Regions from separate parts of the Streptomyces sp. NPDC051315 genome, predicted to be linked through region 1. Evidence: riboswitches for the same ligand, from Rfam matches in the RefSeq annotation. Region 1 holds a riboswitch; each other region holds the start of a gene.
The links. A riboswitch is a leader RNA that binds a small molecule or an ion and turns the genes downstream of it on or off. The one in region 1 is predicted to bind cyclic di-AMP.
Positions count from the first base shown of each region.

Region 2: linked by a shared signal. The riboswitch ahead of ACIBBD_RS33855 (NlpC/P60 family protein) and the one ahead of ACIBBD_RS05680 (C40 family peptidase) in region 1 are both predicted to bind cyclic di-AMP.
Region 3: linked by a shared signal. The riboswitch ahead of ACIBBD_RS06385 (M23 family metallopeptidase) and the one ahead of ACIBBD_RS05680 (C40 family peptidase) in region 1 are both predicted to bind cyclic di-AMP.
Region 4: linked by a shared signal. The riboswitch ahead of ACIBBD_RS29700 (M23 family metallopeptidase) and the one ahead of ACIBBD_RS05680 (C40 family peptidase) in region 1 are both predicted to bind cyclic di-AMP.

Region 1 is NZ_JBITEN010000002.1:590,352-598,124, reverse strand. It holds gene ACIBBD_RS05710 (adenosylmethionine--8-amino-7-oxononanoate transaminase) at 1-1,090, opposite strand, end outside; gene bioB (biotin synthase BioB) at 1,083-2,273, opposite strand; gene ACIBBD_RS05700 (8-amino-7-oxononanoate synthase) at 2,422-3,549, shown strand; gene ACIBBD_RS05695 (DUF397 domain-containing protein) at 3,617-3,859, opposite strand; gene ACIBBD_RS05690 (helix-turn-helix domain-containing protein) at 3,869-4,729, opposite strand; gene ACIBBD_RS05685 (ATP-binding protein) at 4,943-5,401, shown strand; gene ACIBBD_RS05680 (C40 family peptidase) at 5,769-6,242, opposite strand; cyclic di-AMP (ydaO/yuaA leader) riboswitch at 6,246-6,447, opposite strand; gene ACIBBD_RS05675 (hypothetical protein) at 6,797-7,105, opposite strand; gene ACIBBD_RS05670 (ATP-dependent Clp protease proteolytic subunit) at 7,113-7,748, opposite strand.
Region 2 is NZ_JBITEN010000024.1:31,860-39,632, forward strand. It holds gene ACIBBD_RS33835 (LuxR C-terminal-related transcriptional regulator) at 1-717, shown strand, start outside; gene ACIBBD_RS33840 (hypothetical protein) at 826-1,458, opposite strand; gene ACIBBD_RS33845 (NlpC/P60 family protein) at 1,583-2,659, opposite strand; gene ACIBBD_RS33850 (hypothetical protein) at 3,240-3,593, shown strand; gene ACIBBD_RS33855 (NlpC/P60 family protein) at 4,516-5,694, opposite strand; cyclic di-AMP (ydaO/yuaA leader) riboswitch at 5,703-5,878, opposite strand; gene pcrA (DNA helicase PcrA) at 6,161-7,773, shown strand, end outside.
Region 3 is NZ_JBITEN010000003.1:15,705-23,477, forward strand. It holds gene trmB (tRNA (guanosine(46)-N7)-methyltransferase TrmB) at 1-268, shown strand, start outside; gene ACIBBD_RS06375 (PrsW family intramembrane metalloprotease) at 347-1,825, shown strand; gene ACIBBD_RS06380 (hypothetical protein) at 1,923-2,156, opposite strand; gene ACIBBD_RS06385 (M23 family metallopeptidase) at 2,292-3,314, opposite strand; cyclic di-AMP (ydaO/yuaA leader) riboswitch at 3,322-3,481, opposite strand; tRNA gene ACIBBD_RS06390 (tRNA-Met) at 3,789-3,862, opposite strand; gene ACIBBD_RS06395 (dihydrofolate reductase family protein) at 3,994-5,142, opposite strand; gene ACIBBD_RS06400 (MarR family winged helix-turn-helix transcriptional regulator) at 5,283-5,798, shown strand; gene ribA (GTP cyclohydrolase II) at 5,916-6,551, shown strand; gene ACIBBD_RS06410 (ASCH domain-containing protein) at 6,587-6,988, opposite strand; gene ACIBBD_RS06415 (NUDIX domain-containing protein) at 7,014-7,694, opposite strand; gene ACIBBD_RS06420 (DUF4406 domain-containing protein) at 7,697-7,773, opposite strand, start outside.
Region 4 is NZ_JBITEN010000018.1:54,954-62,726, reverse strand. It holds gene ACIBBD_RS29715 (DNA topoisomerase (ATP-hydrolyzing) subunit A) at 208-2,664, opposite strand; gene ACIBBD_RS29710 (M16 family metallopeptidase) at 3,064-4,446, shown strand; gene ACIBBD_RS29705 (M16 family metallopeptidase) at 4,443-5,831, shown strand; cyclic di-AMP (ydaO/yuaA leader) riboswitch at 6,057-6,224, shown strand; gene ACIBBD_RS29700 (M23 family metallopeptidase) at 6,238-6,993, shown strand; gene ACIBBD_RS29695 (GntR family transcriptional regulator) at 7,182-7,773, shown strand, end outside.

The DNA.
Region 1 (7,773 bases):
GCACCCGTACGTCCTTCACGCCCGGCACCTCACGCGCGGGAGCCAGTCCCTCGCGCAGCCCCGCCTCGATCCGCTTGACCTCCGCGAGCCAGTCCTGCCCGAGCAGGAGCTCGATCGAGGCGCAGGCGACGGCCGCCGCCAGCGGGTTGCCCATGAAGGTCGGCCCGTGCGCGAGGACCGGGACCTCGCCCCGCGAGATGCCGTCGGCCACCCGCGCCGTGCACAGGGTCGCCGCCATCGTCAGGTAGCCGCCGGTCAGCGCCTTGCCGACGCACATCACGTCCGGCGTCACCGCCGCGTGCCCGGCCGCGAACAGGGAGCCGGTGCGCCCGAACCCGGTCGCGATCTCGTCGAACACCAGCAGCACGTCGTGCGCGTCGCAGGCTTCGCGCAGCACCCGCAGATACGCCGGCGAGTGGAACCGCATCCCGCCCGCGCCCTGCACCACGGGCTCGACGATCACCGCGGCCAGCTCGTCGGCGTGCCGCTCGACCGCGGCGCGCAGCTGCTCCGCGTACGCCTCCTCGTAGGCGGCGGGGGGCGGGTCCACGAAGACCTGGCGGGGCAGCACCCCGGTCCACAGGTCGTGCATCCCGCCCTCGGGGTCGCACACCGACATCGGTTGCCAGGTGTCGCCGTGGTAGCCGCCGCGCCAGGTCAGCAGCCGGCGCTTGCCCGGACGGCCCAGCGAGCGCCAGTACTGGAGGCACATCTTGACCGCGACCTCGACCGACACCGACCCCGAGTCGGCGAGGAACACATGCTCCAGGCCGTCGGGCGACATGTCGACAAGGAGTTTCGCCAGTCGTACGGCGGGCTCGTGGGTGAGCCCGCCGAACATCACGTGGCTCATCCGTCCGAGCTGCTCGCGCGCGGCCTCGTTGAGCACCGGGTGGTTGTAGCCGTGGATCGCCGACCACCAGGACGACATGCCGTCCACCAGGTCGGCCGAACCGTCCGCCGGCCGCAGCCGCACCCCGCTCGCCGACTCCACGACGAGCGGCTCGACCCGGCCGGGCATCGGACCGTACGGATGCCACACATGCCGCCGGTCGAGGTCCAGCAGCTCGGACACGCTCAGCTCAGGCATTGGGCGCGAGGTCCGTCCCGGCACCCCGGCGGCGTACGGCGACCAGGTCCGTACGCGGCTCACCGGTGGGCGCGGCCGCGGCGGAACCACAGACACCGCCCCCCTCGTGCGATCCGCAGCCCGCGCTCTCGTGCGATCCGCACCCCGCGCTCTCGTGCGACCCGCAGCCCCCGCCGGCGGCCCGGTGCTCCGGCAGCGTCACCCGGTCCGCGCCCTCCACCTCGAAACCGGCGTCCGCGATCATCTCCAGGTCGGCCTTGCCCGCCTGGCCCTCGCTGGTCAGGTAGTCACCGAGGAAGATCGAGTTGGCCAGGTGCAGCGCGAGCGGCTGCATCGTGCGCAGATGGACCTCACGTCCGCCCGCGATCCGCACCTCCACGTCCGGGCACACGAACCGCACCATGGCCAGGATCCGCAGACACCGCTGCGGGGTGAGATGCCACTCCTTGGCCAGCGGGGTGCCCTCGAACGGGATCAGGAAGTTGACCGGAACCGAGTCGGGGTCCAGCTCGCGCAGCGCGAAGACCACGTCGACCAGGTCCTCGTCGCTCTCACCCATGCCCGCGATCAGACCCGAGCAGGCGGACAGCCCCGCCGCGTGCGCCTTCTGCACCGTGTCCACCCGGTCGGCGTACGTGTGCGTGGTCGTGATGTCCGCGTACGTCCCCTCGGACGTGTTCAGGTTGTGGTTGTAGGCGTCGGCGCCCGCCTCGCGCAGCCGCTCCGCCTGGCCGTCGGAGAGCAGGCCGAGGCAGGCGCACACCTCGACCTCCTCGTTCTGCTCCTTGATCGCCTTGATGGTCTCCGAGACCCGGTCCACGTCCCGGTCGGTCGGGCCGCGCCCGGACGCCACCAGACACACCCGCTTGGCACCGCCGGCCAGCCCCGCGGCCGCCGCCTGGGAGGCCTCGTCGGGCTTGAGCCAGGTGTACTTGAGGATCCCGGCCGTGGAGCCCAGCCGCTGGGAGCAGTAGGAGCAGTCCTCGGGGCACAGCCCCGACTTCAGGTTGACGAGATAGTTGAGTTTCACCCGTCGCCCGAACCAGTGCCGGCGCACCTTCCCGGCCGCGGCCACCACATCGAGCAGGTCGTCGTCGGACGTCGCGAGGACGGCCAGCGCTTCCTCGCGGGTCGGCAGCTCGCGCCGAAGCCCCTTGTCCACCAGCGTGTTCAGCAGGTCCATGAGAGCCGATCCTGTCCTACGGACCCGCTCCGGGCCAAGGTAGGGATCACACAACACACCCGGTTCGACGTGTGGGTATTGCCACACCATGGGTGGCCGGTCCTACGGCTAGTGTCTGTCCGCTACCTACAAAAGCCCCGGAGGAGCCATGGCGTTCGGCTGGATCGACGAACAGGCGGAGCTGCGCCGCCGTGCCGGACTGGTACGGACCCTGCGGCCCCGGCCGGCCGACTCGCCGCTCCTCGACCTCGCGAGCAACGACTACCTGGGCCTGGCCCACCACCCCGAGGTCACCGAGGGCGCGGCGCGGGCCGCCCGGACCTGGGGCGGGGGCGCGACCGGTTCCCGGCTCGTCACCGGCACCACCGAGCTGCACACCGAACTGGAGCGGGAACTGGCCGACTTCTGCGGCTTCGAGGCGGCCCTGGTCTTCTCCTCCGGCTACGCCGCCAACCTCGCCGCGGTCACCGCGCTGGCCCCGCACGGCTCCCTGATCGTCTCCGACGCGGGCAACCACGCCTCGCTCATCGACGGCTGCCGGCTGGCCCGCGGCACCACCCAGGTCGCCGCGCACGCCGACCCCGACGCGGTGCGCAAGGCGCTCGGCACCCACGACGGTCCGGCGGTGGCGGTCTCCGACACGGTCTTCTCGGTCGACGGCGACGCGGCCCCGCTGGCCGCCCTGGCCGGGGCGTGCCGGGACCACGGCGCCGGGCTGGTCGTCGACGACGCCCACGGGCTCGGCGTCCTCGGTGACGGCGGGCGCGGTGCCCCGCACGCGGCGGGGCTGGCCGGCGCCGAGGACGTCGTCGTCACGGTGACGCTGTCCAAGTCGCTCGGCAGCCAGGGCGGAGCCGTGCTCGGTCCCGCGCGCGTGATCGACCATCTGGTCAACGCGGCCCGGACGTTCATCTTCGACACGGGCCTCGCCCCGGCGGCGGCGGGCGCGGCCCTGGCGGCCTTGAGGCTGCTGCGCCGGGAGCCGGAACGCGCGGCACGCGCGCGTGCGGTGGCGGGTGAACTGCACGCGCGGCTGACGGCCGCGGGTCTGGAGGCGGTCCGTCCGGACGCCGCGGTCGTCTCCGTGCGTGCGCCGTCCCCGGAACAGGCCGTGCGCTGGGCGGCGGACTGCCGGGCGGCAGGCCTGGCCGTGGGCTGCTTCCGGCCTCCTTCCGTGCCCGACGGCATCTCGCGTCTGAGGCTGACCGCCCGCGCGGACCTCTCCGAGGCTCAGATCGAACGCGCTGTACTGGTGATCGACGGCGCACGGCCGTGAGTCGGCGTGACACGGTCGCGCACCGGCGTGACGGGTAGTCCCGTGGACGGGTGGGGAAGGACGGGGGTCAGCGGAGCGCGGCCGTGAAGCCCGTCCAGCTCTCGGGGGAGAAGAGCAGGGCGGGTCCGGCCGGGTTCTTGGAGTCGCGTACGGCGAGCAGACCGGCCCATGGTCCGGTGGCCGGACGGGCCGTCTCGACGCAGTTGTTGGCTCCCGTGCTGTAGCTGCTGCGCAGCCACCGCAGACCCTGCGGATGGCGGCGGTCGTGCAGGTCGGTGCTGGAGGGAACGTTCCGAGGCAGTGCGGTCATGGTGCCTCCCTACGCGCCGTCAGCTGTCGCGGCGAGGTAGTCCAGTGTGTCTTCGGGGGAAAGGGCGTGCGTCCGAAGGGCGTCGAAGGCCTCGGTGTAGGCCTGGAGGTCTTCTTTCCGTTCGAGGTAGAGGCTACTCGTCAAGTGGTCGAGAACAACCACATCCAGATCAGAAGTGCTCGAAAATGAGAAGATAACGAAAGGCCCGGTGACGCCGATGTGCGCCCCGGCGCTGAACGGCAGTACCTGGAGCCTCACTTGGGGCAGCCGTGCCGCCTCCACCAACCGCTCCAGCTGCCTCGCCATGACCTCGGGGCCGCCCACCTCCCGCCGCAGCACCGCCTCGTCCAGCACCGCGTTCAACTCCAGGGGCGGCCGGGTGCGCAGCACGTCCTGCCGGGCCAGCCGCACCTCCACCAGCGTGTCCAACTGCTCCTCGCCGGCGCCCTCGAGGGCGGCCCGGGTCACCGCCCGCGCGTACTCGGGCGTCTGCAGCAGCCCCGGGACCACGGTCGTCTCCAGCGTGCGCATCGCGCTCGCCTGCGACTCCAGGCTGATGAAGTCCCGGTAGGCGGGCGGCAGCACCCCGCGGTAGGCGTGCACCCAGTGGTCCCGTCCGCCGCTGTCGGCCGACCCGGCCAACGCCAGCATCAGTTCGCGCAGTTGGGGATCGCCCACGCCGTAGGCGTCGAGGAGTAACCGCACATCGGCCGGTTTCGTACCGCTGGTGCCGGTCTCGATCCGGCTCACCTTCGACTGGTGCCAGCCCACGAGTCGGGCCGCCTCACCACTGGTGAGTCCCAGGCGGGCACGTAAGGCCCGCAGTTCGGCCCCCAGTTTCCGGCGGCGTACCGCGGGACCGTGCTGCATCGGAGTCTCCTTACTCCTCCCGAGCCGTCCACATACGCTCTGCCCTGGCAGAGTTCACCGCATCGGGCGACAGATATATGCATACCTTGGTGGATCGCCACCCGTGACGGGCGCGGTGATGGCAGTCTGGCGACGAAGCACCAGTCCGGGACCGTACTCGAACCATCCGCACCGTGTCGGACTCCGGTCCCGTGGGAAAGGGACGAGGTCGCCATGGCAGACCACCTGGAAGCATCCGTCACTCTGCCGAGCGATCCTGCCTCGGTGTCCACGGCCCGCGCGTTCGTGCTGACCACGTTGGGGGAGTGGGGCCTTCCGGCGGAGACGGAGGCGGCCGACACCATCCGTCTCATCGTCTCCGAGCTCGCCACCAACGCCGTCCAGCACACCTTCGGGCAGTCCCCCACCTTCACGGTGGACCTGGTGCTCGAACGCGACGAACAACTGCGCCTGGGCGTGACCGACAGCCACCCGCGCTTCCCCAGACGGCTGCCGGCCGCCGTCCAGCAGGACAACGGCCGGGGCATGGTGATCATCCGCTGGCTGACCGCGGAGTGCGGCGGCAGACTACGGGTCCGCCCCACTCGCGAGGGCGGCAAGACGGTCCTGATCGAACTGCCGTGGACGGCTCCGGTGGAACCGGTGCCGGCAGCGGGTCAGCAGGAGCCGTGACCGGCGGGGGCGGGGGCGACGCCGTCGGGGCCGCTCGGCCGGTGGCCGCGCACCGGGTCACGCGAGCCGCTCGGCGCGGGGCCGGGCCGCTCACCCGGGGCGCGGCCGACCGTATGGGCCCGCGACCGTGCCGGTCCGCGTGACGGTGCCGGCCCACGTGGTGGAGCCGGTCCACGTGACCGCAGCGGTCCGCGGGACCGCCGCGTGCCGGCGACCGGGCGCATACGGCCCCCGGACGGGAGGCGCGCGTCAGAGGGCCGCTGACGGCCCTGAGGGGGCCGTCCTTCCCCGAACCGCCACCGCGGGGCCGGGGGCGGATCTCCGGGGCGGTGGCGGCGCGTCAGGACGCCGCCACCACCCCGGAGGGTCACTTGACCCGGCCGTACCAGACGCTCTTGGTCCAGATCTTCTGCAGCCGCACCACGTCGCCGGTCTTCGGCGAGTGCCAGATCTTGCCCTTACCGGCGTAGATGCCGACGTGGTACACGTTCGACCCCGAGTGGAAGAACACGAGGTCGCCGGCCTTGCGGTTGCTCGCCGAGATGTGCTTGGTCTTGTTGTACTGCTGGGCCGCCGTACGCGGCAGCTTCTTGCCCGCCTTCTTGAACGAGTACAGCGTGAGCCCCGAGCAGTCGAACCTGTTCGGCCCAGTGGCGCCGTACTTGTAGGGGGAGCCCTTCTTGGAAGCCGCGACCTGGAGTGCCTTCTTCGCGGGCGTGGCGGCCGCGGCGTCGGAGGCGACACCCGGGACCACGATCGAGCCGCCCACGGCGGCGATGGCGAAGGCCGAGGCCGTACCGGCACGGGCCATGAGCGACGGGACACGATTGAGCGCAGTCATGCGCAACCCTTCGTCAGCCGCCTGTGAAGGATGACCTGTCGGATTCGGGCTGACAAAGTTGCCCGGCCGCTGCTGCGGCTTCACCCCAAGGGCTGCTCGGCCCGGTCATGGCGTGACCGTTCCGGCGACCCGTCGTGCTTGGGTCCTCCACTCCTGCCGATGCACTTCTGTCGACCGGTCATCCGGGCGGCGGCAGGACTCGGCGTCCGCCCGGACCGCCCCGCCGCTTGTGGCGGGGGCTTGTCGTCAGACAGGGATCTTGGCGCACCGATGTCCGAAAATCCCAACGCAACCGGGGATTTGTGGGGTTACTCACCACTCACCCGTTCGGGTGGACACCCTGATGGCCGGTCAGGTGTCAAGACGACGAAATGCCCCCGGACCAGCACTGGAACCCCTCCTTCCGCCCTTTCGGCCCCTCATTCGCGCAACCGCTGTGGGCTGGAAAAAGCAGCCACGGATACGCCGAACGTGGGTACGTCTTCTGGGTCGTTTCGACTCCGGTGCGGACGTCACGCTCTCGGCGAACACGGCCGGGTCCGGACGCCGATGCGTCAACTGTCGGGGAGTGGAGGCACCGTGACGCGCGCTGTGCGGCGCTCCCCGTCGAGGACGCGCAGCGCCCGCGCGAGGGTCGGCGCGTGCAGTTCGCTCTCGCCCCGCTGGTGCATCAGCGTCAGCGCGTCCCGCAGCGCGGTCGCCCGGCCGACCAGTGCCTGGGCCGCGCGCAGTCCGCGGTAGGTGTCGCCGTGGTGGGCGGGGTTGATCCGGCCGAGCAGGTCGACCACCTCCAGGTAACGGTCGATCAGCTCGGCCTCGGCCCGGGTCAGCGCGGGCAGCGGCGGCAGCTCGGGAGGCAGCATCGGCGGCTCACCTCGCGCCCGGCGCGTCGCCGGCGTCCCTGCGGCCCGGGACGATCCGGTCCGCCAGCCCGTACGCCACGGCCTCCCGCGCGTCGAGGACGCGGTCCCGCTCGATGTCCGCGCGCACCTGCTCCGGACGGCGCCCGGTGTGCCGTACGAGCATCTCCTCCAGCAGCGCGCGGACGCGGGTCAGTTCCTGGGCCTGGATCGCCAGGTCACCGGCCTGGCCCTGGACCGGCTCGGGCAGGGCCGGCTGGCGGATGACGACACGCGCGCCCGGCAGGACGTACCGCTTGCCCGGCGTGCCGGCGGCCAGCAGGACGGCGGCGGACGTGCCGGCCTGGCCCAGGCAGACGGTCTCCACGTCGCACGTGAGGAAGCGGAGCGTGTCGTAGACGGCCGACATCGCGCTGAACGAGCCGCCGGGGGAGTTGATGTACAGCGAGATGTCCCGGTCCGGGTCCTTGTGCTCGAGGTACATGAACTGGGCCGTCACGTCGTTCGCCGACGTGTCGTCGATCGGTGTCCCGAGCAGGACGATCCGCTCCTCGAGCAGCTTGGAGTAGGGATCCAGCGTCCGGTGCCCGGAACTCGTGCGCTCCGTGAACTCGGGCAGGACATGGCGGGCGGACGGTCGGGTCATGGGAACCCCTCCTTCGACGTCTGTA
Region 2 (7,773 bases), on a different contig from region 1:
AACGGAACAGCGGGAGCGGCCGGGCCGGCGAAGGCCTCCGGCGACGGCACGGGCGGGCGCCATGTCCGCGTGGTCCTCGTCGACGACCACCGTATGTTCCGCACGGGTGTCCAGGCCGAGATCGGCCGGACCGAGGAGACCGGCGTCGAGGTCGTCGGCGAGGCCGCGGACGTCGACCAGGCGGTCACGGTCATCAACGCGACCCGGCCGGAGGTGGTCCTGCTGGACGTGCATCTGCCGGGTGGCGGCGGGGTCGAAGTGCTGCGCCGGTGCGCCGCGCTGATGGCCGACGCCGAGCAGCCGGTGCGCTTCCTCGCCCTGTCCGTGTCGGACGCGGCGGAGGACGTGATCGGAGTGATCCGCGGCGGCGCCCGGGGCTACGTCACCAAGACGATCACCGGCACGGATCTGGTCGACTCCATCTTCCGGGTGCAGGAGGGCGACGCCGTCTTCTCGCCCCGCCTCGCCGGGTTCGTTCTCGACGCGTTCGCCTCGACCGACGCCCCGCCGGTCGACGAGGACCTCGACCGTCTCACCCAGCGCGAGCGTGAGGTCCTGCGCCTCATCGCCCGTGGCTATGCCTACAAGGAGATCGCCAAGCAGCTCTTCATCTCCGTGAAGACGGTCGAGTCCCATGTCTCGGCGGTCCTGCGCAAGCTCCAGTTGTCCAACCGGCACGAGCTGACGCGGTGGGCGACGGCACGGCGGCTGGTGTGACGCGGGACGCGGGGCGCTGAGAAGCGCTCACGCCGACCGCCGGTCACGCCGATCGCCGGCCACGCCGACCGCCGCTCACGCCGACCGCCGGCGCGGACGTTCCTTGGCTCACTGGTGCCCCACCGTCGGTGTCGGTCCCAGCACCCGTAGCGCCCACCGGTAGTGCCGTACCGCCTTCACCATGCCGATCAGACCGGTCAGCCACAGGATGGTGCCGATGCCCATGCCCAGGGCGACGTCGGCGTACGGCGAGCGGCCCGCTTGCGCGCCGGCCGCGGTCCCGAAGGACGCCCACAGGCCGATCGCGGCGACCGTGAAGGAGGACAGCAGCCAGAAGAGGCTGAGGCCGGGGGCGCGCAGGCGGGCGTCGGACAGAGGCTGGCGGTCCAACGCGAGCCAGGCGTTGAGGAGTTGCCGTACTTGGTGGTCGCGGCGGATGGCGAGGACGACGGCGATGACGGACGGGGCGAGCGCGGCAAGGCCGAGGAGCGCGAAGACCGGGCCGAGCAGGAAACCCGTGGGGTCCCTCTCCTCGAACTGCTGCACCGGCAGGATCAGCAGCGCCCATCCGATGATCGCCGCGAGTGCCAGCAGCCACAGCAGCAGCACGCGGTGCACGCCGAGGCTGCGTCGGTGCAGTTCCTGCAGGGCCTGTTCCCTGTCGGCCAGCAGCGCCGACCGGTCCGGCCAGACGCGGATGTGCGGCGGGGGAGGGGGAGGAGGCAGCGTGGCGCCGGGCATCGGGGGCTCTTTCGGGCGGGTCGGGGAGGGGGAGCGACGACATGCAACGGCGGGCCGTTGCCGCGCGCCGAACCTACCGCGTCAACATGTCCATGTCGGCTCCGGTTGCCCCGCCGGGGCTCCCTCACACCACCCGTGTCGCCCCCGCGTAGGGCATCTCGTCGAGGGGCGCCACCCGCACCGGTGCCGACGGGTTCGGGGCGTGGATCATTTTGCCGTCACCGACGTAGATGCCCACGTGGGTGATGCCGGAGTAGAAGAACACCAGGTCGCCGGGGAGGAGTTCGGAGCGGGGGACGCGGCGGCCGGCGTCGATCTGGGCGTAGGTGGTGCGGGGCAGAGAGACGCCCGCGGAGCGGTACGCGGCGAGGACGAGGCCCGAGCAGTCGAAGGCGTTCGGGCCGGTCGCGCCCCATACATAGGGACTGCCGAGCTTGGAGTAGGCGTAGGAGACGGCCGCCGACGCGCGCGAGTTGGGGGCGGCCGTGGTCGTCGAGCCGGGAGCCGGGAGGTCGTCGCGGGTGTCCGTCGAGGTCCGCGAGGCACGGGTGCCCGTGGCGCTGCCCGCGCCTGCCTCGAGCCGGGCGCGTTCCTGGGCCGTCAGCAGGGACAGCAGACGGCGTGCCGCTTCCAGCTTGCCGGTGATCGTCTTCTTGTGCCGCTTGAGCTCCGCCTGACGCGACTTGAGGGAGGCCAGTTGGACGCGGGCGGCGCCGCGCAGGCGTTCGATCTCCCCCAGTTGCCCGCGGACGCGGGCGACGGCAGCGGACTGGCGGTCTCCGGCGCGTTCGGCGAAGGCGGCGCCGTCGAGGTACTGGTCGGGGTCGTCGGAGAGAGCCAACTGCATCGCGGGGTCGAGTCCGCCGCTGCGGTACTGTGCCGCCGCCATCGACCCCAGTTGCTCACGCGCCGAGTTGAGCCGCGCCTCCTTGCGGGCGGCCTCGTCCCGCAGGGCCTTCAGCCGCTGCTCGGCCGCGGTCGCCTTCTCCTGCGCGCCGTTGTACTTCTCGGTGGCTGCCTCCGCCTCCTGGTACAACTTGTCCACCTTGGCCTTCACCTGCGCCGGTGTGGGGTTCGGCTCGGCGTGTCCGGTTCCGTCGAAGCCGGCCGCGCCCGCCGCGCCGGCGAGGGCGATGGTGGCCGCCGTGCGGACGGTATGGCCGCCGAGCGAGCGCTGTCGGGGCTTGCGGTGCGCTGCCACGTGGGACTGCACGTCCTTTCGTACGACCGCCTCGTCGGTACGGCCGTCAGGGGCCCCGGGTGGGGCGGGTGCCCGCCAGGGGGAGCGGACGGACGTACCACCGCGGGGTGCGGCTGACGCGTCCGGCGGCGGCCCGCACAGGGGACCGGGGCGCCACCGGACGTCTCGGCGGTGGTGGCCGACTGCCGCCCCTGGCCCGGGCGGCGGTGGGGAGCCGGTCACCTGGGGGAGGACGCTAGGCCCGTCCGTGCCGGATCGGTGACGCGTTGTGCGGAAGTGACGCGAGCGGACTGTCGGGCGACCGGAAGTGCTCGGTGATCCGGTCGGGAGGGGTCGACTTCGGGCGGGCCGCTGACCGATACGGCGCATTCGGGTCATCTTCGCGCGGCGGGGTGCTATGGCGCGCATATATGCAGCGCCCGGTGCCCGCCGGGCAGGGCGTCCGCCGGGCTGATGTCCGCCGCGCAGGCCGTCCGCCGGACGGGGCGCCCGCCGGACGGGCCGGAAACGGCCGGTGGCGCGTCACCCGGGGTGGGCCGGTGTCGGGCGGCACCGGAGCGGCTGATTAGCATCCGGCTCCATGGACGTACTCATCCATCTTTTCGTCGGCCTGCACATCATCGGCATCGGCGCGCTGCTCGGCGGTTTCCTCACGCAGATGAAGGCGATGGGCCGGGGCACGGCCCGCTTCGTCCCCGCGATGCTGCACGGCGCGGCGACGATGCTGGTCACCGGCGTCATCCTGGTCGGCCTCAACCAGGCGGACGACCAGCACGTCAACAACATCAAGATCGGCGTGAAGCTCGCTCTGCTGATCGTGATTCTCGGCCTCGTCTACGTGAAGCGCGACGACGAGAAGGTGGAGAAGCCGCTGTTCGGCCTGGTCGGCCTGCTGACCGTGGCCAACGTCTTCATCGCGGTGCTCTGGACCTGACGGACGCGCGGGCGGCCAGGGCCGCCCCCGCGGTGGCGGCCGGCCGGGACCGCCACCGCGACCCACACCGGCACCTGCATGGGGCCCGTCCGCCACGGGACGGGCGCCCTCGGCGAGCTGCCCCAGCCAGAAACCGGGTCAGCGCGAGCACAGAGAGCACCAGGCCGAGTCAGAACAGCACGGGCGCGGCGTGCGCGAGCCAGGGCGCCTCCTGGGCCGGGGCCAGGGTCGCGCCCAGCACGGCCAGCCTTTGTGTGCCCACACACCACAGAACACCGCGCCAGGCATGCGCCGCTCCCCATGGCGTACGACGTCCACCAGCAGGACGGCCACAGTGCGGCCGCCGGCGCCAGCAGCGCCCCGGGCAAGCGACCGACCGCCACCCCAGCGCGCAGACGCGCGTGTCGGGCACGCTGGTCACCGCCACGGTCGTGAGCGCGGGCCGGCTCACCCGCCTCGGCCCCCCACCGCTCGCGCTCCCCCAGCAGCCGTGCAGCGGTACGACGGAGTCCGCCTCCGGCGCCACCCGCCAGCGCGAGTGTGATCCGGGAGGCAGCACCTCGTCCCCGGTCAGACGCAGACCGATCGACAGGACGCCGGTCGCCGGCAAGCGGCCCCGGCAGCCGACGGACACCGCGCTCCCCGACGGACACCGCGCTCCCTCCCGACGGACCGCGCCCGCCGGGCGTACAGGGGGGAGGAGGAGCCGGGCATGCGGCCGATGGTGAGGAGGGCGGGGAGGCTCGCGCGGGGCACGCGTGCGGGAGCGGTGAAATACGCGCGGGCGCAGCACACAGGCGGCCGCCTCGCCGTCACGCGCCGAACCGTCGACCGCGCTGCCTCGCCGTCACGCGCCGCCCCGCCGCCGCGCGGACAACGCCCACGCGCGTGTGCTCCGGCCCGCCGCGCCGGGGCCGGTCGCTCAGGCCGGTCGCACCACGCTGTGGATCGACGACTCGCCGTCGTAGTACACCGACTCCTCGCGCACGTACGTGCCCGGCTTCGGGGCGTGGATCATCATGCCGTTGCCGATGTAGATGCCGACGTGGGTGACGTCGTCGTAGAAGAAGATCAGATCCCCCGGCTGGGCGTCGGCGAGGGGGACCGTGTTACCCGCGTTCACCTGGTCGTAGGTGGTGCGCGGGAGGGTGACGCCGGCAGCCTTCCAGGCGGCCTGGGTGAGGCCGGAGCAGTCGTAGGACTCGGGGCCCGTGGCGCCCCAGACGTACGGCTTGCCGATCTGGGCGCGGGCGAAGGCGAGCGCCTTCTCCGCCTTGGTGGCGTAGGAGGCGTCCGAGCCCGGAGCCGACGAGGGCGAGGAGGACGAGGAGGACGGCGTGGAGGCGCCCGTGTTCGACGAGGCGTCGCTCTCCTGCTGGGCGGCCGCCTCCGCCGCCTGCCGCTGTGCCAGTTCCGCCGCCTTGCGGGCGGCCTCCTGCTGCTTCTGCCGCTCGACCGCGGCGAGCCGCGCCTTCTCCTCGGCCGTCAGCTGCGACAGCAGCGCGCGTGCGGTGCTGAGCTTCTTCTGGACGGTGGCCTTGGCGGTCTTGAGGTCGTTCTGCGACTCGGTGAGCGTCTCGAGGCTCTGCGCGGCCTCCTGACGCTTCGTCATCGTCTCCGACTGCTCGGTGACGTAGTCGTCGACCGCGCCCTTCTGCCGGTCGGTGAGCCGGCTCATCAGCTGGCTCTGGTCGAAGTAGTCCTGCGGGGTGTCCGCGAGCAGGAAGGTCGCCGTGTCGGGCGCGGAGGCGCCGGTGCGGTACTGGGCCGCGGCGAAGGAACCCAGCCGCTCCCGTGCTTCGTTGAGCTTCTGGGTGCGCTGGGCCACGTCGTCGAGGAGGGAGTCGACGCGCTTGCGCTGCTTGGTCGTCTTCTCCTTGGCGGCGTTGTACTTCTCGGTGGCCGACTCCGCCTGGCGGTAGAGGTCGTCGACCTTCTTCTCGACCTCCTCCAGGCTCGGCTTGCCGTCGGCGGCGGGTGCCGCCTCGGCCGTCTGGGAGAGCAGGGCCACCGAGGTGAGAGCGGCGGTGGCGAGGGCGGGCGTGCGTATGCCTGCTACGCGCGTACCCGCGGGGCGCGGCTTGCGGTGCTGCGACGCCAAGGGAGGCGACTCCTTCCATGTTCCGCCTACCGGGTTAGCTGTCGGGTTCGGGCGGATGCTCTGGAAGGGTTGCCCTACGGCCTCGTCCCCGGAAGGGGAGTCGGGCCGATTCACCCCAAGGTCTCGGTGGGTCCCCGGCTCCGGCTGCCGCGAGGGGGCGCGCCGGACTCGGCGGAGGCCGCGCGGCCCGGCGAGGTTCGCCGGTGGGGGTCGTACGGCCTGCCCGGCACCGTAGCCAACTCGTGTGGCTCCTGTGAAGGTTGATGGGTGATATGCCCGATACATTTTCGTGACCTTGGTTCAGGTTTCCCGGTTCGTCGCACAGCGTGACCAGGCCGTCCTGAAGGGTGAGGCGGGGTCGGGCGGGCGGTGGCCGAAGATCGTGGGGCGCCGGGTGGCGGGGAAAGCCGGGATGTTTTCGGGACGGCGGCCGGTTGTCGGTGGGGCACCCTAGACTCGGAGAGCGATGAGCAGCCTCTTTGACGACAGCTTCCTGGCGGACCTCCAGGCCCCCCGCGGCCACGAGGAGGAACCCCCGCCGCCCGAGGACGATCACACTACGGAGCCGCTTCCGGACGATCTGTTCGGCGGGAAGTTCGACGTGCCACCGGACCGGGACGCCTACTACCGCGACGGCGCCCCGCGCCCGGCGATCGACGCCGCGGCGCTTCTGGAGGGGCTCAACGACAATCAGCGCGCCGCCGTCGTCCACTCCGGCACCCCGCTGCTCATCGTCGCCGGCGCCGGCTCCGGCAAGACGCGCGTGCTCACCCACCGCATCGCCCACCTCCTCGCCGAGCGCCACGTCCACCCGGGCCAGATCCTCGCGATCACCTTCACCAACAAGGCCGCGGGCGAGATGAAGGAGCGCGTCGAGCAGCTCGTCGGCCCGCGTGCCCACGCGATGTGGGTGATGACCTTCCACAGCGCGTGCGTGCGCATCCTGCGCCGCGAGAGCAAGAGGCTCGGCTTCACGTCGTCGTTCTCGATCTACGACGCCGCCGACTCCAAGCGCCTGATGGCCCTGGTCTGCCGCGACCTGGACCTCGACCCCAAGCGTTTCCCGCCGAAGTCCTTCAGTGCCAAGATCAGCAACCTGAAGAACGAGCTGATCGACGAGGAGGACTTCGCCGCCCAGGCCACCGACGGCTTCGAGAAGACCCTCGCCCAGGCCTACGCCCTGTACCAGTCGCGGCTGCGCGAGGCGAACGCCCTCGACTTCGACGACCTGATCATGACGACGGTCAACCTGCTGCGCGCGTTCCCGGACGTCGCCGAGCACTACCGCCGCCGCTTCCGGCACGTCCTGGTCGACGAGTACCAGGACACCAACCACGCCCAGTACGCCCTCGTCCGTGAGCTCGTCGGCACCTCCGAGCACCCCGTCGACGTACCGCCCGGCGAGGACGACGTCCCTCCGGCCGAGCTGTGCGTCGTGGGTGACGCCGACCAGTCGATCTACGCCTTCCGCGGCGCGACGATCCGCAACATCCTCCAGTTCGAGGAGGACTACCCGGACGCGACGACGATCCTGCTGGAGCAGAACTACCGCTCCACCCAGACGATCCTCTCCGCCGCCAACGCGGTCATCGAGCGCAACGAGTCCCGCCGCCCGAAGAACCTGTGGACCAACGCGGGCGCGGGCGCGCGCATCACCGGCTACGTCGCCGACACCGAGCACGACGAGGCGCAGTTCGTCGCCGACGAGATAGACCGCCTGACGGACGCGGGCGAGGCGAAGGCCGGCGACGTCGCCGTCTTCTACCGCACCAACGCCCAGTCCCGTGTCTTCGAAGAGGTCTTCATCCGTGTCGGCCTGCCCTACAAGGTCGTCGGCGGCGTCCGCTTCTACGAGCGCAAGGAGGTCCGGGACGTCCTGGCCTACCTGCGGGTGCTCGCCAACCCGGAGGACTCCGTCCCGCTGCGCCGCATCCTCAACGTGCCCAAGCGCGGCATCGGCGACCGCGCCGAGGCCATGATCGACGCCCTCGCCCAGCGCGAGAAGATCAGCTTCCCGCAGGCGCTGCGCCGCGTCGACGAGGCGTACGGCATGGCGGCGCGGTCGACGAACGCCGTGAA
Region 3 (7,773 bases), on a different contig from region 1:
GCGACGCCTCATCCAGCCGGAGTTCCTCAGCCTCGCGGCGACCCGGCTGAAGCCGGGCGCGCTGGTGCACTGCGCGACCGACTGGGGACCGTACGCGGAGCAGATGCTCGAGGTGCTCACCGCGCACCCGGACTTCGAGAACACGCAGGCGGACGGCGGTTTCGCGCCCCGTCCCGGCTTCCGGCCGCTGACCCGTTTCGAGGGACAGGGCCTGGACAAGGGGCATGTGGTGAACGATCTGCTGTTCCGTCGCGTACAGCACGGCTGACCGAACCGCTCCTGCCGCCTCCGACCCCGCGTTCCCTCCACCGCTGTCCTCTCCCTCGTTAGGGTCGATGCCGTGGCCATGAGTTCCCCGTACCCGCCGCTCCCGCCGCGTCCGCCCCAGCCGGGCGGCACTCCCGAGGGCGGAGGGCTCCGGCACGCGCACTGGTGGCAGCACACGTGGGTGCGCTACGGCGCCCTGATCGCCCTGCTCGCGCTCTCCGGGCTGGTCATTCTGGCCCTCGTGCGCGAACAGACGGGCACGCAGGGGTTCCTGGTGGGCCTGGGGCTCGCCGTGCTGCCCGTTCCGCTCCTCGTGGCGGCCTTCCGGTGGCTGGACCGGGTGGAGCCCGGGCCCTGGCGGAATCTGGTGTTCGCGTTCGCCTGGGGCGCGTGCGCGGCGGCCCTGATAGCGATCGTCGCCAACAGTTTCGCCACCCGGTGGATAGCGACGGCGACCGCCGACCCGTCCAGCGCGGACACCCTCGGCGCGACCGTCATCGCCCCCGTCGTCGAGGAGTCCGCCAAGGCGGCCGCGATCCTGCTGGTCTTCCTCTTCCGCAGGCGGGACTTCACCGGAATCGTCGACGGAGTGGTGATAGCCGGGATCACGGCGACCGGCTTCGCGTTCACCGAGAACATCCTCTACCTGGGCAACGCCTTCGGCACCGACCAGCTCAGCGGGGACAGCGGTATCGCCTCCGTCACCGTCGCCACCTTCTTCGTACGCGTCATCATGTCCCCGTTCGCGCACCCCCTGTTCACGGTGCTGACCGGTCTCGGCTTCGGCGTCGCCGCCCTGTCCGCGGACCGGCAGCGCGTGCGCCGCGTCCTGCTCCCGCTGTGCGGACTGCTGCTCGCGATGGTGATGCACGCCCTCTGGAACGGCTCGTCGACCCTCGGCGAGTGGGGGTTCTTCGCGGTGTACGGGGCGTTCATGATGCCGGCGTTCGCGGTGCTGACCTGGCTGGTGGTGTGGACGCGCCAGCGTGAACTGGGCACCGTGCGCGAGGAACTCCCCGCCTACGCGGCCGCGGGCTGGCTCACCCCGGCGGAGCCGTACGCGCTCGGCTCGATGCGGGCCCGGCGGCTGGCCCGCGACCACGCCCGCCGCCATCTGGGCAAGCCGGCCGCGCGCGAGGTGGCGCGGTACGAGGCGTACGCGACCTCCCTCGCGTTCCTGCGGCACCGCGGACGCCTCGGCCGGGCCGGCACCGACTTCGTGGTGCGGGAGCAGGAGTTGCTGCACGAGCTGTGGCGCCGCAAGGACATCGCGCGCCCCGCGCTGGACCACGCGGCCCGCATGACGGCGCCTCCGGTCCCGGTGGCCATGCCGCCCTGGCCGGTCCACGGGGTCTACGGGGTCTACGGGCACGGGCGGGGCCACGGGCGTCCGACGGGACCGAGCCGGCACCCGCAGTACCCGTATCCCCAGTCGCAGCCGCACCCTCACCCGCACGAGCCGCAACCGCAACCCCAGCCGCAGTCCCTGTACCCGCACCCCCGCTCCCCACAGCCCGGGTACTCCGGGTACTCCGGGTACGGCCCCAACCAGCCGTGAGCCGTGCGGGCGCTCGCGTCCCGGCGGCCGGGCGACCGTCATGACGTAAGCCGTACGGCGTAGGGGCTGCTCCTACCGGGGACACCGCGGTGGACCCCTACGCCGAGGCCTGCGGGAGCCGCTCGGTCTCCGCCCGGGTCGGCTCCAGCCCGGCCGCTCCCACCTGCGCCGGCAACTGCCCCACGGTCCGGGCGGAGGCGATCGGCGCCGCCACCGCCGGCTGGGCCGGGGGCAGGGCCGGGGCCACCGGGGCGCGCCCCCGGCCGTCACCACCGAGGGCGCGCGGGAAGACCTCGGGGTCGGAGGAGCCGGGCACGCGCGGAGACGTCATCCGCTGCGACAACACCGAGGCCGGAGGCGCGCATTGCACGCCTCCGGCCAGGGGTCGGAACATCCGGGAAACGTCCGGGTGCCGCACGGGAGACCTCACCGACCCCCGTCGACCTCCGGAAATTCCCCGGAAGACTCAGGGGTTCACGCCGTGGTCCCGCAGCCAGGCCGCCGGGTCGATGCCCGAGGCGCTGCCGCCCGGGTGGACCTCCAGGTGGAGGTGGGCGCCGGTGACGTTGCCGGTGGCGCCGACGCGGCCGATGACGTCGCCGGTGGCGACCTTCTGGCCGACGCTGACGTTGATGGAGGACTGGTGGGCGTACCAGATCTCGGTGCCGTCATCGAGGGTGAGCACGGTCTTGTAGCCGTACGACCCGTCCCAGCCGGCCGAGGTGATGGTGCCGCTGTGCACGGCCTTGAGCAGGGTGCCGGTGGGGGCGGCGAAGTCGAGCCCGGTGTGGTACCCGGAGGACCAGTAGGCGCCGGCCTGACCGAACGTGGAGGTGATGGTGTACGAGGAGGTCGGCAGCGTGTACTGCTTGGCGAGCTCGGCGAGGCGCTCGGCCTCGGCCTTCTTCGCGGCTTCCTCGGCGGCCTTCTTCTTCGCGGCGGCGGCCTTGGCCTCCGCCTCCTGCTGGGCCTTGGCGGCCGCGTCGGCCTCCGCCTTGGCCGCGGCGGCCTCGGCGGCTGCCTGGGCCTTGGCCTCGATCTGGGTCTGCTGCGACTCGGCCTGCGCCATGATCCGGCTGCGCAGCGCCTCGCCGGCGTCGGCGGCGCTGTCGCTGCTGTCGTCCGCGGCGACGGTGGTGCCGAAGGTGCTGAGGGCGGACGCGGACTCCTCGGGGGTGTCGTCGTCCGAGATCAGGGAACCCACGGAGGGGAGGTCCGGCATGGAGATGGAGACCGGCGGCTTGCCGGTGTTGGCGCTGGCCATGCCGCCCGCGCCGACGGCGGCTATGACGCCGACGCCGAGGACGGTGGAGCTGCGGGCGAGTCCGCCGCGCTGCTTGGCGACGCGGTGCCGACCGCGTACCGGGCGAATGGACTCCGCGGTGGGGTTCCACTCCTCCCAGGGGCCCTCGTCGGTGCGGTAGCTGCCGTAGCCGAAGGTCTGGCTGGGCACACTGGGGGCTTCTGGGGCAGGCCGGTTGGACGCCACGCGGGCGTACTCCTTTCCTTCCGTCGCCTACCGGGTTAGCTGACGGGTTCGGAGCGGGAAGGTCTCCTACGCGCGTATACCGGCCGTAACTTCACGGCGGCTTCCGCGTGATTCACCCCAAGGTGGTGGTTCCCCGGTTCCCTTACGGGATTCGGCGCGTGCGCACGGAGCCGCCTCTTGTGACGGCTGGGACGACCGCGCTGCGTTATCGAACGTTAATAGACGCGGGGCCGGGTTTCCAAGCGGTTCCGCTTGATCAACAACATTTCTGGCCTGGACTTTTGTCTCACGAGCGGTGAAAAACGGGCGAGTTGACCCCGGTTCGACCACGCTTCAGCAGCCACAGGACTTTTGATGGTGACTCAGTTGTTATGCGCAGGGCGCTCGGCCGGTCACCTTCCGTGAGGGCGATCAGGCGGATGAACGCACCGAGGGCCGGAATCCTGAAACAGGATTCCGGCCCTCGGCCTTCAGTAGCGGGGACAGGATTTGAACCTGCGACCTCTGGGTTATGAGCCCAGCGAGCTACCGAGCTGCTCCACCCCGCGTCGGTATGACACCAGTGTACGCCATCTGCGGGACACGAAGCGCACGCATTGATCCGGGGGCTCCTCGGGGGCCTGCGGGGAACTGCCCGCAGGGCCTCCCCCAGAGCCACCGCTCAGCCGAACCGCCTTGGTCAGGACGGCTGTTGGGCGTCGCGGAGCAGATGGCGGTTGGGCGCCGCGGCCGGCTCCTCGTACTCCGGAAGAACCACGACGTCCACGCCCGCGGCGGTCAGCAGGCCGGCGCCGTCGGCGTCGGTCACGAAGGTGTCCGGTTCCCGCCAGGCCGTCACGACCCGGGGGACGCCCGCGTCGAGGACGAGCCGGGCGCAGGGCGTCGGGCGGGAGGAGCGCCGGGTGCAGGGTTCAAGGCTGGTGTAGACGGTGGCCGTGGCCAGACGGGGGTCGTCCGGGGCGATCTTCGCGAGGGCGGCCTCCTCGGCGTGGACGACGGGGTCGCCGGCCTCCCGGGAGTGGCCGCGCGCCAGCTCGGTCCCGTCGGCTGCCACCACCACCGCGCCCACGCTGAAGGCGGTCCGCGACGGCGGGCAGGCGGCCGCCAGCTCGCAGGCGAGGGCCAGCCAGTGCCGGTCGGCGGCCACGGGGAGCGGGCCGGCGCCGGGCGCGGTGGGCTCGTAGCGCGTCAGCACGACGTCCTCGATGCGCCGCGTCTCGACGAGCCGCAGCCGTCCACCCTGGTAGCCGCCGGGCCCGAAGAGCCGGGGCGCGTCCGGGGTGCCCACGAAGAGGGGGGCCAGGACGAGCTGGAGTTCGTCGGCCAGGCCTTCCTGGAGGAGCTGGGTGTGGATGGTTCCGCCGCCCTCGACCATCAGCCGCCGCACACCCCGTACGTCGTGGAGGTGTTCCAGGAGCCGCCGCCAGTCGAGGGCGGGGCCGAGGGGGACGACGTCGGCCGCGAGGCCGAGCGACCGGGCGCGCTCGGCACCCGTGTCGGTCGTGTACACGACCTTCTCGCCGCCCGTGTGCCAGAAGTTCGCCGCCGGGTCCAGCTCACCGGAGCCGCTGACGGTGACCTTGAGGGGATACTCCGCCCCGCCGGCCGCCAGCCGGGCCGCCCGGCGTTCGGGCGAGTTGACCAGGAGGCGGGGGTTGTCGGCGCGGATGGTGCCGGCTCCGACCAGGATCGCGTCGACGGAGGCCCGCACCTCGTCGACCCGGTCGAAGTCGGCCGGGCTGGAGAGCAGGAGGCGGTCGGGGCCGGTGTCGTCGAGGTAGCCGTCGAGGGAGACAGCGGCGGACAGCAGGACGTACGGGTACGGCATCGGCGCGGTCTCTCCGGGCGAGGGGGTGAGGGACAGAGGGACAGAGAGGGTGGACGGGGTGGACGGGGCTGCGGGTACCGGCGGGGTTACCGGACCGCGGCGACCTTGGTTCAAGTTTGAAGCAAACCTACACTGGGGGCATGACGATCCGCTGGCTCACCCCCGAGGAGCAACGCGCCTGGCGCGCGTATGTCGCCGCCTCCCTGCTCCTGGAGGACGCGATCGACCGGCAGCTCCAGCATGAGGCCGGCATGCCCCACCTGTACTACTCCATCCTGGCTCACCTCTCCGAGGTCCCCGAGCGACAGCTGCGCATGACCGATCTCGCGGAGAAGCTGAAGATCACCCGCAGCCGGCTGACGTACGCGGTGACGCGCCTGGAGAAGGACGGGCTGGTACGGCGGGAGAACTGTCGCTGGGACAGACGCGGGAGCATCGCGGTCCTGACCGACGAGGGCATGGCGGTGCTGGAGCGGACGGCTCCCGGCCACGTCGAGACCGTCCGCGCCTCCCTCTTCGACCGGCTCACCCCGGAGCAGGTGGGGCAGCTCGAGGAGATCTGCACGCACATCGCGCAGGGGCTCCAGGGGGACGACGGCGGGGGCGGGCCCGAGGGCGTGCCGTGGCGCAGGCGGTCGTCGCCCTCCTGCTCGTGAGCCACACCACTCCTCCGTTGCTTGAAACTTAAAGCATGAGGTAGTGTCGCGATCACCGTGACTGTTTCAAATCTGAAGCAGAGCCGCGCTCTGTCCACCGGACCCGGGAGAATCCTCATGCTCCACACCCCCGCCGCCACCGAGCGTGCCCGCGTCCGGGTACCGCTGCGCTTCCACGACGGCTACTCGGTCGACGCCGAACTGGTCACCTTCCACGGCTTGGCCGACGGCCAGGAGCACGTGGCCTTCGTCCTCGGCGACCCGGGCCCCCGCCCGCTGGTGCGGCTGCACTCCGAGTGCCTGACCGGGGACGTCTTCGGCTCCGCCCGCTGCGACTGCGGCCCCCAGCTGCGCGAGGCGGTCGAGCGCATCGCCGACCGCGGCGGCGTCCTGCTCTACCTCCGCCAGGAGGGCCGGGGCATCGGCCTCTACAACAAGCTCGACGCGTACGCCCTCCAGGACCAGGGCCTGGACACCTACGAGGCGAACGCCGCCCTCGGCCTGCCCGAGGACGACCGGGACTACACGGCGGCCGCCCAGATGCTGCGCGCCCTGAAGGTCACCACCCTGGACCTGCTGTCCAACAACCCCGACAAGGCCGACCAGCTCCGCACACTGGGCATCGACGTCCACGACCGGGTGCCGACGGGTGTCTTCACCACCCCGCACAATGTGCGTTACCTGCGGGCGAAGGTCCTCCAGACGCAGCACACACTGCCGCTGGCCGACCTCACGGAGCTCAGCGTGGGCTGACGCTCACCCGCCCGGCTGACCCGCCCGGCCCGTCCTCAGGCCTTCTCCTCCACCACCCGGAACGCCACGCACACCACGGGCGTGTCGTCCTCCACCGGCGTGCCGTCGGCGCTCCAGAACCGGCGGTGCCCCGCACGCCACTCCTCCAGGTCGGCGTCGCCCTCCCCCTCGGCCGCCGCATGCTCCCAGCTCACCCCGGCGAAGGTGGTCCGCCGCACGCCGGTGACCTCGATGGTGGCGACGGAACGCCCGTCGCCGTCGAGGAGGGCGAGACGCTCACCGACGTACTCCAGGCCCTCCGTCTCCTCCACGTACTCCGCGAGCAGGCCCGTGGTGGCCGTCTTCCGCCCGGACAACACGAGGGAGTTCAGCCGGACGCGCATCTCGTCCGGGGTGCCGAGCTCCATCGACCGCATGCCGTCGACCCGTGGCCACATCTGTCATCGCCTCACATTTCCCTGGTCAGCCGTGCCGGAAGGGGCCGTCGAGCGCGGCCCACTGAAGCAGCATGATCGTCTTGGCGTCGGCGATCGCACCGCGCCGGACGAGGTCGAGCGCCTCTCCGAAGGGCAGTTCCACGACGGTGATGTCCTCGCCCTCGTCGGCCACACCCGCCGTGTCCGCGCCGGGCACCGATCCGTCGTAGGGCGCGGCGAAGAAGCTCAGTCGCTCGGTGACCGAGCCAGGGCTCATGTAGGCGTCGAAGACGTGCGCGACCTCGTGCACGGTCCGGCCGGTCTCCTCCTCGGCCTCACGCCGGATCGCCTCCTGCGGCTCGTCACCGTCCAGCAGCCCGGCCGCGGTCTCCAGCAGCATGCCGTCGGGGTGCCCGTTGACGTAGGCCGGCAGCCGGAACTGACGGGTCAGCAGAACCGTACGCCGTGCGGGGTCGTAGAGGAGGATCGTCGCGCCGTCGCCCCGGTCGTACGTCTCGCGCCGCTCGCGGCTCCAGTGGCCGTCGCTGTGCCGGTAGTCGAAGGTGGTGCGGCGCAGGACCGACCAGTCGCAGGCGAGGACCTCGACGTCGAGGACGCGGACCCGGGGGTTCCCGGTCAGGTCGCGCCCCTGACGGTCGAGTCCGGTACGGCCGCGGGGGTCGGGGAGGTCGATGCCCGGACGCCCGGGGTGGGTGCTCTCCGCCATCGTCAGCCCCCGGCCGGGATGTCGGTCAGGTCGGTGTAGACGTCCTTGCCCTGCGCCTGTGCCCGCGCCACCATGCGGT
Region 4 (7,773 bases), on a different contig from region 1:
GAGAGGCACCCCCGCTCGAAGCCGACCCGATCCGCCGGTCAGGCCCTTAGTGCTCCGGACAAAAGGGGCGCCCGGCTCGCGACGCCTGGCACGCACGTTCGCCGCGTTGCCGAAAGGCTCTGGTGGCTCCGCCACAAGGACCTTCCGGCGCCTTGCGATCGCACGCACCGGACGCCGCGAGCTGGACTCCCCTTTGGTTCGGAGCTCCTAGACCGGCCCCGCCACCACGGCCACCGTCTTCGCCAGCGACACGCCCGAGCCGTCGCGGCGCGGGTCCATCTCCGGGAGTTCGGCCGGGGTGCCGTTCTTCTGCGCGGCCCGCGCCGGGGCGGCACCCGCCCAGGCCAGGGACAGGCAGTCCTCGCCCTTCAGGAACCGCTGGCAGCGCACGCCGCCCGTGGCGCGGCCCTTGCGCGGGTACTGGTCGAACGGGGTCAGCTTCGCCGTCGTCTGGACGGAGTCGTCCAGCGTGCCGCGCGAGCCCGCGACCGTGAAGACCACCGCGTCCGCCGCCGGGTCGACCGCCGTGAACGAGATCACCTTGGCGCCCTCGGTGAGCTTGATGCCTGTCATACCGCCCGCGGGACGGCCCTGCGGGCGCACCTGCGAGGCCTGGTAGCGCAGCAGCTGTGCGTCGTCCGTGATGAAGACCAGGTCCTCCTCACCGGTGCGCAGCTCGACCGCGCCGACGATCCGGTCGCCCTCCTTGAGGGTGATGACCTCCAGCTCGCCCTTGTTGGACGGGTAGTCGGGCACCACGCGCTTGACGACGCCCTGCTCGGTGCCCAGCGCCAGCCCCGGGGAGGACTCGTCCAGGGTGGTCAGGCAGACCACCGTCTCGTCGCCCTCCAGGGAGACGAACTCCGCCAGCGGGGCACCGCCGGAGAGGTTCGGCGCCGACGCCGTGTCCGGCAGCTGCGGCAGGTCGACGACGTTGATCCGCAGCAGGCGCCCCGCCGAGGTGACGGCGCCGATCTCCCCGCGGGCGGTGGCCGGCACCGCCGAGACGATCACGTCGTGCTTGGTGCGCTTGGCGTCCGCGTCCTCCGCGAAGGGCTCGCTGTTCGCCGTGCGGGCCAGCAGACCCGTCGAGGAGAGGAGGACGCGGCAGGGATCGTCGGCGACCTGGAGCGGTACGGCGGCGGCCGGGGTGCCCGCCGACTCCAGCAGGACCGTGCGGCGCTCGGTGCCGAACTTCTTGGCCACCGAGGCCAGTTCGGTCGAGACCAGCTTGCGCAGCTCCGCGTCCGACTCCAGGATCCGGGTCAGCTCGGCGATCTCCTCGTTGAGCCTCTCCTTCTCCGCCTCCAGCTCGATGCGGTCGTACTTGGTCAGACGGCGCAGCGGCGTGTCCAGGATGTACTGGGTCTGGACCTCCGACAGCGAGAAGCGCTCCATCAGGCGCTCCCTGGCCTGCGCGCTGTTCTCGCTGGAGCGGATCAGGCGGATGACCTCGTCGATGTCGACGAGCGCCGTGAGCAGGCCCTCCACCAGGTGCAGGCGGTCGCGCCGCTTGGCCCGGCGGAACTCGCTGCGGCGCCGGACGACCTCGAAGCGGTGGTCGAGGTAGACCTCCAGGAGCTCCTTCAGGCCCAGCGTGAGCGGCTGGCCGTCGACCAGCGCCACGTTGTTGATGCCGAAGGACTCCTCCATCGGGGTCAGCTTGTAGAGCTGCTCAAGGACCGCCTCCGGCACGAAGCCGTTCTTGATCTCGATGACCAGGCGCAGGCCGTGCGCACGGTCGGTGAGGTCCTTGACGTCGGCGATGCCCTGGATCTTCTTCGAGCCCACCAGGTCCTTGATCTTGGCGATGACCTTCTCGGGGCCGACGGTGAAGGGCAGCTCCGTGACGACCAGGCCCTTGCGGCGGGCCGTCACGGTCTCCACCGACACGGTGGCGCGGATCTTGAAGGTGCCGCGGCCCGTCTCGTACGCGTCCCGGATCCCGGAGAGGCCGACGATCCGGCCGCCGGTGGGCAGGTCGGGGCCCGGCACGTGCCTCATCAGGGCGTCCAGATCCGCGTTCGGGTAGCGGATCAGGTGGCGGGCGGCCGCGATGACCTCGCCCAGATTGTGCGGCGGCATGTTGGTGGCCATGCCGACCGCGATGCCCGAGGCGCCGTTGACCAGCAGGTTGGGGAAGGCGGCCGGCAGCGCCACCGGCTCCTGCTCCTGGCCGTCGTAGTTGGGCGCGAAGTCGACGGTGTCCTCGTCGATCGACTCCGTCATCAGGCTCGTCGCCGCGGCCTGACGGCACTCGGTGTACCGCATGGCGGCCGGCGGGTCGTCGTTGCCCAGCGAGCCGAAGTTGCCGTGGCCGTCGACCAGCGGCACCCGCATGGAGAAGGGCTGGGCCATGCGCACCAGGGCGTCGTAGATCGACGCGTCGCCGTGCGGGTGCAGCTTGCCCATGACCTCGCCGACGACGCGCGCGCACTTCACGTAGCCGCGGTCGGGGCGCAGGCCCATCTCGTTCATCTGGTAGACGATGCGGCGGTGCACCGGCTTGAGACCGTCGCGGGCGTCCGGCAGGGCGCGGGAGTAGATGACCGAGTACGCGTACTCGAGGAAGGAGCCCTGCATCTCGTCGACGACGTCGATGTCGAGGATCTTCTCCTCGTACGAGTCGTCGGGCGGCGGGGTCTTCGTGCTGCGGCGGGCCATCGCTGCCGGCTCCTCCTGTTTTCTGGTCGCTCGCCTACGGGACCTTCACGTCGGTGTCGAGGGGGCGACCGCGCTCAAGCCTTCGGGGCTCGGCGCATTCGCCCTCTCGACACCGACGCGTTCCTTCGGCTCGCTCTGGCTGAAGCGTGTGACGGGTCTGACGCGGACCATTGTGGACCGTGGCACTGACAGTGCGGGCCACGCCCCGGGCCTGGGCGTCCGGCCCCGGCCGGAGGGGCACCTCCTCCACGGCTGCCCGCAGGCTACGCGATCTCGCTCTGGGCGTACGGCGCCCGGGAACTTCGCCGACGCTCCGCGCGCTTGCATACAGTGGCAGGACCGGCAGGAAAACCGCGGTTTCGACGACCGCGTCCGCGATCGGAAGGGACGTACATGCCCATGGGTCACACGGCCACAGCCCAGGCAGGCTCCGGGGGCCTGACAGCGACCGAGCACCGCCTGGCCAACGGCCTGCGCGTGGTGCTCTCCGAGGACCACCTGACCCCGGTCGCGGCGGTGTGCCTCTGGTACGACGTCGGTTCGCGCCACGAAGTCAAGGGGCGTACCGGTCTGGCTCACCTTTTCGAACACCTCATGTTCCAGGGCTCCGCCCAGGTCAAGGGCAACGGCCACTTCGAGCTGGTCCAGGGCGCGGGAGGCTCGCTCAACGGCACCACCAGCTTCGAGCGCACCAACTACTTCGAGACCATGCCCGCCCACCAGCTGGAGCTCGCCCTCTGGCTGGAGGCCGACCGCATGGGCTCGCTGCTGGCCGCCCTGGACGACGAGTCCATGGAGAACCAGCGCGACGTCGTGAAGAACGAGCGCCGCCAGCGCTACGACAACGTCCCCTACGGCACGGCCTTCGAGAAGCTGACCGCCCTCGCCTACCCGGACGGCCACCCCTACCACCACACCCCGATCGGGTCGATGGCCGACCTGGACGCGGCGACCCTGGAGGACGCGCGCGCGTTCTTCCGCACGTACTACGCGCCCAACAACGCGGTCCTCTCGGTCGTCGGCGACATCGACCCGGAGCAGACGCTCGCCTGGATCGAGAAGTACTTCGGCTCGATCCCCGCCCATGACGGCAAGCCCGCTCCCCGTGACGGCACCCTGCCCGACATCATCGGCGAGCAGCTGCGCGAGGTCGTCGAGGAGGAGGTCCCGGCCCGCGCCCTGATGGCCGCCTACCGCCTGCCGCAGGACGGCACGCGCGCGTGCGACGCGGTCGACCTGGCGCTCACCATCCTCGGCGGCGGCGAGTCCTCCCGCCTCTACAACCGGCTCGTCCGCCGCGACCGTACGGCGGTGGCGGCCGGCTTCGGCCTGCTGCGGCTCGCCGGGGCTCCCTCCCTGGGCTGGCTGGACGTGAAGACCTCCGGTGACGTCGAGGTGCCGGTCATCGAGACCGCCATCGACGAGGAGCTCGCCCGCTTCGCCGAGGAGGGCCCCACGGCCGAGGAGATGGAGCGCGCCCAGGCCCAGCTGGAGCGCGAGTGGCTGGACCGTCTCGGTACGGTCGCCGGCCGCGCCGACGAACTCTGCCGGTACGCCGTGCTCTTCGGTGATCCGCAGCTCGCCCTGACCGCCGTCCAGCGCGTGCTGGACGTCACGGCGGATGAGGTGCGGGAGATCGCCCAGGCCCGTCTGCGTCCCGACAACCGGGCCGTGCTGGTCTACGAGCCCGTCGAGAGCGCGGAAGGCGCCGAGAGCGCCGAGAACGCCGCAAGCACCGAGAACACCGCCGACGAGGACGAGAACGAGGAGGCGGCCCAGTGACCGAGCTCGCCACGATGGACTTCCACCCCCAGCCGCAGGCGGGCGAGGCCAGGCCGTGGGCGTTCCCCGCCCCCGCGCGCGGGACGCTCGACAACGGCCTGACCGTTCTGCACTGCCACCGCCCCGGCCAGCAGGTCGTCGCCGTCGAGGTCCTCCTGGACGCGCCCCTGGACGCCGAGCCGGCCGGCCTCGACGGCGTCGCCACGATCATGGCGCGGGCCTTCTCCGAGGGCACCGACAAGCACTCCGCCGAGGAGTTCGCCGCCGAGCTGGAGCGCTGCGGCGCGACCCTCGACGCGCACGCCGACCACCCCGGCGTCCGCCTGAGCCTCGAGGTGCCGGTCTCCCGCCTGGCCAAGGCCCTCGGGCTGATCGCCGACGCCCTCAGGGCGCCCGCGTTCGCCGACAGCGAGGTCGAGCGGCTCGTCCGCAACCGTCTCGACGAGATCCCGCACGAGCTGGCCAACCCCTCCCGGCGGGCCGCCAAGGAGCTCTCCAAGGAGCTGTTCCCGGCCACCGCGCGCATGTCGCGCCCCCGCCAGGGCACGGCGGAGACGGTCGAGACCATCGACTCGGCGGCCGTCCGCGCCTTCTACGAGAAGCATGTCCGCCCCGCCACGGCCACGGCCGTGGTCGTCGGCGACCTCACGGGGGTCGACCTGGACGCGGTCCTCGGCGACACCCTGGGCGCCTGGACGGGCTCCTCGGCCCAGCCGCGGCCGGTGCCGCCGGTGACCGCCGACGACACCGGCCGGGTCGTCATCGTGGACCGTCCCGGCGCCGTCCAGACGCAGCTGCTGATCGGCCGCATCGGTCCCGACCGGCACGCGCGCGTGTGGCCCGCGCAGGTGCTCGGCACGTACTGCCTCGGCGGCACCCTCACCTCCCGCCTGGACCGCGTCCTGCGCGAGGAGAAGGGCTACACCTACGGGGTGCGCGCCTTCGGGCAGGTCCTGCGCTCAGCGCCGGACGGCACGGGCGCCGCGATGCTCGCCATCAGCGGCTCCGTCGACACCCCGAACACCGGTCCCGCGCTGGCGGACCTCTGGCAGGTGCTGCGCACCCTCGCCGCCGAGGGCCTCACCGACGCCGAACGCGACGTCGCCGTGCAGAACCTGGTCGGCGTGGCACCGCTGAAGTACGAGACCGCGGCGGCCGTCGCCGGCACGCTGGCCGACCAGGTCGAGCAGCACCTTCCCGACGACTACCAGGCGACGCTGTACCAGCAGCTGGCCGCGACCGGCACCGTGGAGGCCACCGCGGCCGTCGTGAGCGCCTTCCCGGTCGACCGTCTGGTGACCGTCCTCGTCGGTGACGCCGCCCAGATCAAGGAGCCGGTCGAGGCCCTGGGCATCGGCGAGGTGAAGGTCGTGTCCGCGGAGTAGGCACCGCGACAGCGCGCACGCCCGGCCGCCGGGCCACGCGCGGGTGCGAGGGGCCCTGGTGACCGACGCGTCACCAGGGCCTCCTGATGTCCGAATTGAGGGAGAGGTTGCCTGTCTGCCCTGTGGCATGCGCTACAAAAGCCGCGTTCCGTTTGGGGATTGACAGCGGGCGCGTCTAGTTTCATCCGGGCTGTTCGTCGGGCAGTGCGCCGCATCCGCGGCACCGGACAGCCATCGCCGAGTCCCCGTACGGCGCGAGCCAGGGGAGCCGGGGACCCAAGTACACAGTCCCTGGGGTGAATCGGACGCCCGCGCGTGACGCGAGGGGGCCCGTAGGAGACCTTCCTGCTCCGAACCCGTCAGCTAACCCGGTAGGCGAGAGGGAAGGAAAGGACCACTCGACTTCATGGCGTTCACCTGCGCCACCGGGAAGCACCGTCGTCCCAGCCGGATGAAGCGCACCACCGCCCGCGCGGCGGGCATCGCGGCGCTCACCACCACCGGCGTCATCGGCACCGTGGCCTCCTCGCCGGCGCTCGCCGCCGAGACCTCCGCGGAACAGACCGGGCTGATCCCCGTCGTCACCATCGGCGACTCCGTCGCCGAGCAGATCGACGACCAGGCCGCCGCACAGAAGCAGGCCGCCCAGGAGGAGGCCGCGCGCAAGGAGGCGGCCGCCCGGGCCGCCGCGAAGATCAAGAAGGAGCGCGAGGCCAGGGCCCGCGCCGCCCGTGAGGCCGAGCGCGAGCGCCTGAACACCTTCGTGTCGCCCATCACCGGGTCCTACGTGTCCACCGGCTACAAGTCCGGTGGCTCCCTGTGGTCCTCCGGCAGCCACACCGGCATCGACTTCCACGCCTCGAGCGGCACTCCCGTGCACGCCGTCGGGCTCGGCACCGTCGTCGAGGCCGGCTGGGGCGGTGCCTACGGCAACCAGGTCGTGATCCGGATGAGCGACGGCACGTACACCCAGTACGGTCACCTGTCGTCCATCAGCGTCTCGGTGGGCCAGAAGGTCACTCCGGGCCAGCGGATAGGCCTCTCCGGCGCGACGGGCAACGTCACCGGCCCGCACCTGCACTTCGAGGCCCGTACGAGCACCGAGTACGGCTCGGACATCGACCCGGTCGCCTACCTCCGCAAGCACGGCGTGAACATCTGACGACGTACGGCGACAGATCGTGCAGCCCCGGCCCTTCCGGCCGGGGCTTTCGCCGTTTCCCGCTCCCCGCTGTCCAAAAAATATCCATGGATTCCGACCCGCCGTCGGAAATTGCGGCTCATTGCAATAGAGTCACTGACCACACGTCATTCGTCGACGTTTCACGGGGATTAAGGCGGAGGTCGGTCATGCGTATTCCGGCGCACTCGGTGTGCACGGCCATCCGGGACGACATCGTCGCGGGTGTCTACGAGCGCGGCAGCCGCCTCACCGAGGAACTCCTGGCCCGTCGCTACGGCGTCTCGCGCGTCCCCGTCCGGGAGGCGCTGCGCACGCTGGAGGCGGAGGGCTTCGTCGTGACGCGGCGGCACGCGGGCGCGTGCGTCGCCGAACCGACCGAGCAGGAGGCCGCCGACCTGCTGGAGATGCGCATGCTGCTGGAGCCGCTCGGTGCGGCCCGGGCCGCCCAGCGGCGCACCGAAGCGCATCTGAAGGTGCTGCGCGGCCTCGTCCGGCTGGGGCAGGAGCGCGCCAGGAGGGGCAGCAGCGAGGATCTGCGCTCCCTGGGCGGGTGGTTCCACGAGACGCTGGCCCAGGCCTCCGGCAGCCATGCCCTGACCTCGACGCTCACCCAGCTGCGTCACAAGATCGCCTGGATGTACGCGGTGGACGCGCCCGCCAACCCGGTGGAGTCCTGGGCGGAGCACGGCGCGATCGTGGACGCGGTGGCGCGCGGCGACGGCGAGCGCGCGCGGGCGATCACCGCGCTGCACACCGAGC